2 regions of the Clostridium sp. LIBA-8553 genome follow, and region 1 is predicted to be linked to the other one. Evidence: riboswitches for the same ligand, from Rfam matches in the RefSeq annotation. Region 1 holds a riboswitch; the other holds the start of a gene.
What was found. A riboswitch is a leader RNA that binds a small molecule or an ion and turns the genes downstream of it on or off. The one in region 1 is predicted to bind lysine.
Positions count from the first base shown of each region.

Region 2: linked by a shared signal. The riboswitch ahead of AC2JAQ_RS07380 (amino acid permease) and the one ahead of AC2JAQ_RS15235 (Na+/H+ antiporter NhaC family protein) in region 1 are both predicted to bind lysine.

Region 1 is NZ_CM173489.1:3,343,959-3,348,182, reverse strand. It holds gene AC2JAQ_RS15240 (ABC1 kinase family protein) at 1-1,542, shown strand, start outside; lysine riboswitch at 1,636-1,810, shown strand; gene AC2JAQ_RS15235 (Na+/H+ antiporter NhaC family protein) at 1,978-3,693, shown strand; gene AC2JAQ_RS15230 (FUSC family protein) at 3,746-4,224, opposite strand, start outside.
Region 2 is NZ_CM173489.1:1,662,965-1,667,188, forward strand. It holds gene ilvA (threonine ammonia-lyase) at 1-746, shown strand, start outside; gene AC2JAQ_RS07380 (amino acid permease) at 902-2,332, opposite strand; lysine riboswitch at 2,456-2,630, opposite strand; gene AC2JAQ_RS07385 (dicarboxylate/amino acid:cation symporter) at 2,844-4,064, shown strand; gene AC2JAQ_RS07390 (hypothetical protein) at 4,102-4,224, opposite strand, start outside.

The sequences.
Region 1 (4,224 bases):
TTAGTTTCTAGCAAATTGCCTAAAAGTAAAAAGATTGAGCCTAGACCACAAGCATTTAGAGAGGCACTTGAGGAGTTGGGAGCAACTTTTGTTAAGATTGGACAAATATTAAGTACAAGACCAGATTTACTTCCTAAAGCTTATATTAAGGAGTTAGAAAAGCTTCAAGACAGTAATGAAATAACGGATTTTAATAAGGTTAAAGAAATATTTTACGAGTCCTTTGGGACTGATATAAATACATATTTTTTAGAATTTAGTGAAACTCCATTAGCTTCAGCTTCAATTGCTCAGGTTCATAAAGCCAAGTTAAGAGATGGGAAAGATGTAGTTGTTAAGGTTCAACATTATAAAATTGATGAGAAGATGAAGCTAGATTTAAGCATACTAAGAAGATTAAGCAGATTTACATCCTCTCATGTATCAAATACATTAATTAATCCTTTTGAGGCTTTCAAGGAAATTGAAGATGCTACATTAAATGAGCTTGATTTTGTGAAAGAGGCTAAGAATACAGAAAGATTTCACGATTTAAATAAGGATGTGGCTTGTGTTGGAGTTCCAAGAGTTATAGATAGACTTACTTCCAAGAAAATTTTGACTATGGAATACATAGATGGATGCAAAATAACTGATTTTGATGTTTTAGAAAGTGAAGGATATCAATGTGAAGATATTGCTAATAAGCTTGCAAATTCTTTTTTTAAACAAGTTCTTGAAGACGGATTCTTCCATGGAGATCCTCATCCGGGAAATTTATTTATTAAAGATGGAAAAATATATTTTATAGATTTTGGATTGGTTGGAGAATTAGATTCTAATATAAAAAGATGGCTTAACAAGGCTATGACGGCTATGGCTTTAGAGGATATTGATACTTTGGTTGATTTTGTAAATGCTATAGGAATAAAAAAAGGGCCAGTTAAAAATTCAGTTTTATATGAAGATTTAAATAATATAGTTTTAAAATATATAAATGCATCCTTAAAAAGTATAAAAATATCCGACTTGTTTAAAGAAATATTCGAGATATCAGGAAGAAATAATATTCAGTTTCCTAGAGAAATGACTACTCTTGTGAGGTCAATTGTTATATTAGAAGGTGTTGTTAGTAAGATTGATCCTGATTTAGAAATTATGGAGTGTATTTTTCCTTATATAAAGGAAAGAAATAAAGAAGAAATTTTAAAAAGTTTAAATAAAGATAAAATCATAATGGGAACTTATAAATTTGCATCAAAAAGTTTGGAAGTTCCAACTAAGTTCTCAGAGCTTGTAGATAGTTTAACTAAAGGAAGAGCTAAATTACAAATTGAAATGAAAGGCTTAGATAGGCCTCTTGCAGATTTAAATAGAATGGTGAATAGAATAGCATTTGCTTTAATTGTAGGATGCATGGTAATAGGCTCATCGTTAATAGTTAATGCTAAAACAGGACCAACTTTTCAGGGTGTTCCTATTTTAGGATTAATAGGCTTTGTAGTAGCAGGAATATTAGGTTTGTGGTTATTGATTTCTATAATAAAATCAGGATTTTTTTAATAAATAGTTAATAAACTTCTTAAATACTTGAAAAAAATATATTTATACTGTATAAATGTATACAATATAATAATTAGAAAAGTGAATAGTTTTAAAAGAGGTAGAGGCGCGAGAAATCAAGAGTACTAATATGGAGTTAAGCAACGTAGAAGTATTAGAAAAGGGATTATCGCCGAAGTTTTTAGCTAAAGCTTTGATGCTAAATGCTGGGGTTGTATAAAATATATACAACACTGTCACAGAAAAATTGTGAAGTGCTATCATCTTAGGGAATTGTATTTAGTAATGATTAATTTGTTTGAAAAATAAATTTTGTAATTATTAAGGCCTTAGGTTGATTAAGCCTAAGGTCTTTTTTTATATTTAGAGATAAGTAATTCTTAAAAAGAATGCCTCTTTAAATTAATTCACTAAGTATTTAAGGGGGATTTAAAAATGAGAAATAGAACAAGATTTCAAGTGTTTTTAGCAGTTTTTGTTATGACAATGCTATGTTCAACTTTAGTTTTCGCTACAGAAGACGTTGCAGCTGTAAATTCAGCAAAATTTGGATTATGGACAGTATTACCACCATTAGTTTCAATTGTTCTAGCTTTTATAACTAAGAATGTTATAGTTTCTTTATTTATAGGAACGATGACGGGATGTATAATGCTTCAATTGAATGGATTTAATATACTTACAGCTCTGACACAAGGATTTATAGATTTTACTTATAGAGCTTTAAATTCTTTAGCAGATCCTTGGAATGCAGGAATCATTCTTCAGGTTTTAGTTATTGGAGGGGTAATTCATTTAGTAGCTAAAATGGGTGGTGCAAAGGCTATAGCTGAGGCTTTAGCAAGAAAAGCTAAAACAGTTAAGAGTGCACAACTTACAACTTGGCTTTTAGGACTAGCAGTTTTCTTTGATGATTATGCTAACTCATTAATAGTAGGCCCAATAATGAGACCAGTTACAGATAAATTAGGAGTTTCAAGAGAAAAGTTAGCTTTTATTATAGATGCCACAGCAGCTCCAATTGCAGGTTTAGCTATAATATCAACTTGGATAGGATTAGAGGTAGGATTAATCGGTGATGCTTTAAAGAGTGTAGGAATAGAAGCCGATGGTTTTGGAGTATTTTTAGAAACAATACCATATAGATTTTATAACATATTAATTTTAGCTTTTGTTGTTATATCAGCTATTACTTTAAGAGAGTTTGGACCGATGCTTAAAGCTGAAAGAAGAGCTAGAAGAGGAGAAGTTTTATCAACAACAGAAACTTCATCAGATAGTGAAGATTTAGAACCTATAAAAGGAATCAAGTTAAGCATTTGGAATGCTATAATACCGATTGGTGTTTTAATAGGTTCATCTTTAGTAGGATTTTATTATAGTGGATGGGTCACTATAATGGGTGGAGAAGATTTAGCAATAATAGAACTTATGAATAACGCACCTTTAAGTTTTGCTGGAATACAAGCAGCATTCTCAAATGCTGATGCTTCGGTAGTCTTATTTCAATCAGCATTGTTAGCAACTATAGTTGCACTTGCATTAGGTGTGTGCAGAAAGATATTTACTATTTCAGAAGGTATAGGAATATGGGTTGAAGGAATGAAGGGACTTCTAATAACAGGAGTAATTCTTATATTAGCTTGGTCATTAAGCTCTGTAATTAAGGAGTTAGGAACAGCATCTTATTTAGTTGGAGTTTTATCAGATACGATACCAGCATTCTTATTACCTGCTATAATATTTATTTTAGGTTCAGTAATAGCCTTTGCAACAGGTACAGCCTATGGAACCATGGGAATACTAATGCCATTAGCAATTCCACTAGCTTTTGCTATAAATCCAGAATGGCAGTTTGTAATAGTTAGTACATCAGCTGTATTAACAGGAGCAATTTTTGGAGATCATTGTTCACCTATATCTGATACAACAATCCTTTCTTCAACAGGAGCGGGTTGTGATCATATAGAACACGTTAGAACACAAATATGGTATTCAATCTTTGTTGGAATAATAACTGTAGTATTTGGATATATACCGGCTGGTCTAGGATTAAGCTTCTGGATAGTCTTACCTATAGCTTTAATAGCTTTATTCATATTAACAATGATATTTGGTAAGAAGGTAGAACAAACTACTAGTAATAATTAAATATAAAAAAGAGAAGGCTATAACCTTCTCTTTTTTATATTGCAGCATATTTTTAATTGGTATCCTCTTCTGTTGTCTTTGAATAAGGATATACAAGTCTATTAACTAATATACCAATTATAACTCCAATAAATGTATCTAGAATTCTATTAAAAGCATAATTATATGAGCCAACTCCCTTTAAGCTGGTCATTATAGCAAATACAACGATACAAGCACTATTTACTGCACCTTTACAATTAAATAAGATACATAGATAGATAGCTATAGTGGTACCTATTGCTGTTAAAAGTGCATAAATAATAAAATGTTGTAAGTCTAATAGATTAAATATTGCTGTGAGAGTTAGTCCCACAACAGCACCTATAGAAGTTCCAAGCATTCTGTTTTTTCCCATTTTATAAGAGTTCTCAACAGTATCTTGCATACACATCATAGCTGCTATACAAGCAAAGAAGGCACTAGAACGGCCTAATAGTTCGAATACTATGATGCATAGAAATACTGAGAAAGATGTTTTAAGATTTCTAG
Region 2 (4,224 bases), 1.7 Mb from region 1:
GCGGTCAAGGTACTGTTGCTTTAGAAATCTTTGAAGATTTAAAAGATGTAGATGTTATTCTTTGCCCAATAGGCGGTGGTGGTCTTATAAGTGGAGTTACTTTAGCAGCTAAAGAATTAAACCCTAATGTGAAAATAATAGGAGTTCAAGCTAAAGGTGCTAATGCCATGGAACAAAGTTTTAAATCAGGCAAAATAGTCAATTTAGAATCTGTAGATACAATTGCAGATGGTATTGCTGTAAAGAGACCCGGTGATTTGACTTTTAATTTTATAAAAGAATATGTAGATGATATAATAACCGTTTCAGATCATGAAATAGTTGAAGCTTTCTTTACCTTAAGTGAAAAGCACAAACTTTTAGCAGAAGCTTCTGGTGCTGTTTCATTAGCAGCCTCTTCTAAGTTGAAATTTAAAGATAAGAATGTAGTATCAATAATAAGTGGTGGTAATATAGACATGGTTACCATAACTTCATTAATAAATAGTGCCTTAGTAGCTAAAGGTAGACTTTTTGGATTCAGTTTAGAAGTTCCTCATAAACCAGGACAAATTTTAAAAATCGCAAAAATTCTTGCTGATGTAAATGCTAATATAGTAAAACTTGAACATGATCATTTTAAAGCAATAGATGCTCTAAAAAATATGGTTATAGAAATAACATTAGAAACTAATGGACATTCTCACATTGAGGAAATTAAAAAGGCTCTAACTGATCAGAACTATGTAATTAAGCAAATTTATTAATATAAAAATAATAAACAAAAGAGATAGAATTTTAACTAATTAAAGTTTTATCTCTTTATTATTTAAAATGTTCTACTTCTCTACTCTACATATTAAATAAAAGCTAATAAAAAAGAGCCTATTTGAATAGACTCCTTTTTTGAAAGTGTATATTATTAAAAATTATCTCTACTTAAATCAACATCTTCTAATTTTATTAATTTAGTATGATATTTAAATTTGTAATAAAATAATAAAGCTAAGAATAAAGGAATTCCTATGTATGATGAAATTAATCCACCCCAGTCTATTCCATTTCTAACATCTAAATAAGCATATCCTTGCCCCAAAACAATTATGCCACATAATATTAAAGCAATTATAGGTCCAAGTGGGAATAATTTAGCTTTATAAACTAATTTACTCATATCTTTCCCTTGTGCCACATAAGCTCTTCTAAATCTATAGTGACATATTGCAATACCAAGCCATGCTATAAATCCTGATAAACCAGATGCTGCTACAAGCCATACATATACAGTATTCTCAGCATAAATGCCTGTTAAAAAACATAAACTAGCAATTATTGTTGTTACTATGATTGCATTAACCGGCACCCCTCTAGAATTTGTTTTTCCAAATATTTTTGGTGCCATTCCATTCTTAGCCATAGCATAAAGCATTCTACTTGATGCATACATTCCAGAGTTACCAGCTGATAAAACTGATGTAAGTATTATCGCATTCATAACTGATGCTGCACCAGCTAGTCCAATTTTTTCAAATACTACTGTGAAAGCACTTGTTTCTACTCCTGCTTGAGCATTAGGTACTAAAGCTCCGATTACTAAGATTGTTCCTAAGTAAAATAATAATATTCTCCAAAAGATTGTGTTAACAGCTTTAGGTACATTCTTTTCAGGGTTTTCACTTTCTCCAGCAGCAACCCCTACCAACTCAGTTCCTTGGAATGAGAAACCAGCTATTAAGAAAATCATAAATATAGATTTTGCTCCTCCAATAAATGGACCTCCATTAGCATAAAAGTTTTTAAAACCTACTTTTTCTCCACCAATTATTCCAAATATCATAAGCACACCTACTATTAAGAAAATAATAACAGTAGCTACTTTTACTGTTGCAAACCAGAATTCTGATTCTCCATAAGCTTTAGCAGACAATAAATTAAGACCTAATATAATTACTAAGAATAAAGCACTCCATACTATAGCTGGAACGTTTGGAAACCAGAATTTCATTAATAAAGAACCTGCAACCATTTCTGCTGCTATTGTTATAGCCCAGTTATACCAATAGTTCCAACCTAAGGCAAATCCGAAGGCTGGATCTACAAATTTTGTTGCATAAGTTCCAAAAGAACCTGTCTCTGGCATATATGTTGCCATTTCACCTAAGCTTGTACATAAGAAATAAACCATTATTCCTATTACTCCATAAGCCACAAAGGCTCCTCCAACGCCTGCTTGATGTAAAGTATCTCCCATTGCTAAGAAAATACCTGTACCTATGGCTCCTCCCATAGCAATCATACTAAGGTGTCTTGATTTCAACCCTCTTTTTAGATTAGTATTTTGTTCCTGACTCATTTTTAGTCCTCCTTATGGTTTTAATAATTAAGCCATAAGTGATAACTAAGTTTCGCTAACAAAAGAAACCCTTAAGCGTGGTTTCATGCTTAAGGGTTTGTAAAGTCTTATACAATACTCTTCTTTCATGATAGCACACCACAAAATTAATTGTGACAGTGTTACATATATTATATGTAACCCCAACCTAATAGAATTAAAGCCTCTTCTAATGGTTTCGGCGATTCATCCTTTCACTTTGCTTCACAGTGCTTACCTCTGCAAAGATACTATTAATCATCGCGCCTCTATCTCAGTTATTCACTTTCTATTAATAATTATGATGTTAAATTCATAAATTGTCAATTATTTTTTCGTAACAATTAAATCCAATTTTAAAATTACACTTGTAAAAATAATATATTTTATAAGTAAAAATTAATAGTTAACCTTGACTTTAAATATTAATTATAGTAATATGTACTCATATTAAAAACATGTGTATTCAATAAAAATACAAAAGGGGGCTATTATGAAAAATTTATCTTTAATAAAAAGAATATTTTTTGCAATTATTTTAGGAATACTGATTGGGCTAGGTTGTTCCTATATAAATTTTGATATACCCGTTAGGGCGTTAATGACCTTCAATGGACTATTTGGAAACTTACTTAGTTTTTTAATACCACTTATAATAGTTGGATTTATAGTACCTGGAATTGCATCTTTAGGAAATAAATCAGGGAAAGGACTTTTAGTAACAACTTTAATCGCATATGCATCAACATTTTTAATAGGTATAATAACATTCTTTATAGGACGTTCATTACTTCCTAAATTTATAGTAAGTGCTTCTTTAAGCACTAGTTCTGTAAATGTTGAACCGTACTTTACAATTGACATACCTCCAATGTTTAGTGTTATGTCTGCCTTAGCTTTTGCATTCCTACTAGGTATAGGAATATCAAGAATAAAAAATAGTTACTTATTAAAAGTATCTGAAGAGTTTAATCATGTTGTTTCATTAACAATAAAAAATCTTTTAATACCATTAGTTCCAGTATATATTCTTTCAATATTTGCTAAATTAAGTTATAATGGTGAGATATTTACTACTTTAAAATCCTTTGGACTTGTTTACGTCGTTCTTTTCTCAATACAAGGAGCTTATTTATTAGTTCAATATATTTTATCTGGAACTATAAAGAAACAAAATCCATTTAAATTATTAAAAAATATGGTTCCTGCATATATGACAGCTTTAGGTACTCAATCATCAGCAGCTACAATTCCAGTCACTTTAAACTGCACTAAAGAAAATGGTGTTGATGAAGATGTTTCAGACTTTGTTATACCTTTATGCGCTACAATAAACTTAGCTGGTGATACTATAACTTTAGTACTTGCTTCTATGGCTGTAATGTATATGAAAGGACAAGTTCCAACATTATCACTTATGTTACCTTTCATAGTTATGTTAGGAGTGACTATGGTAGCAGCACCTGGAGTACCTGGTGGTGGCGTTATGGCTTCTCTAGGTTTACTTGAAAGTATGCTTGGATTTGGTAATGTGGAAAAATCATTAATGATAGCATTACACGCCGCACAAGATAGCTTTGGTACAGCAACAAACGTAACTGGTGATGGAGCTATAGCCATAATAGTAGAATCGATATTAAAAAGAACTAAAAACTCGAATCTTAAAATTGAAGAGGTTGAAAAAGACTTTCTTCCAGAGGCTAGCTGTAATTAAAAAAAAAATGACTATGAGAAATTCTCATAGTCATTTTTTATTTAATAATTATATTATTGCTTTTTGGGAATAACTGATCATATAAAGCATCAAATCCCTCATCAGCTAATACTACTTCAGTATCATCATTTACATAGAATTGATTCATAGTATTCATTAT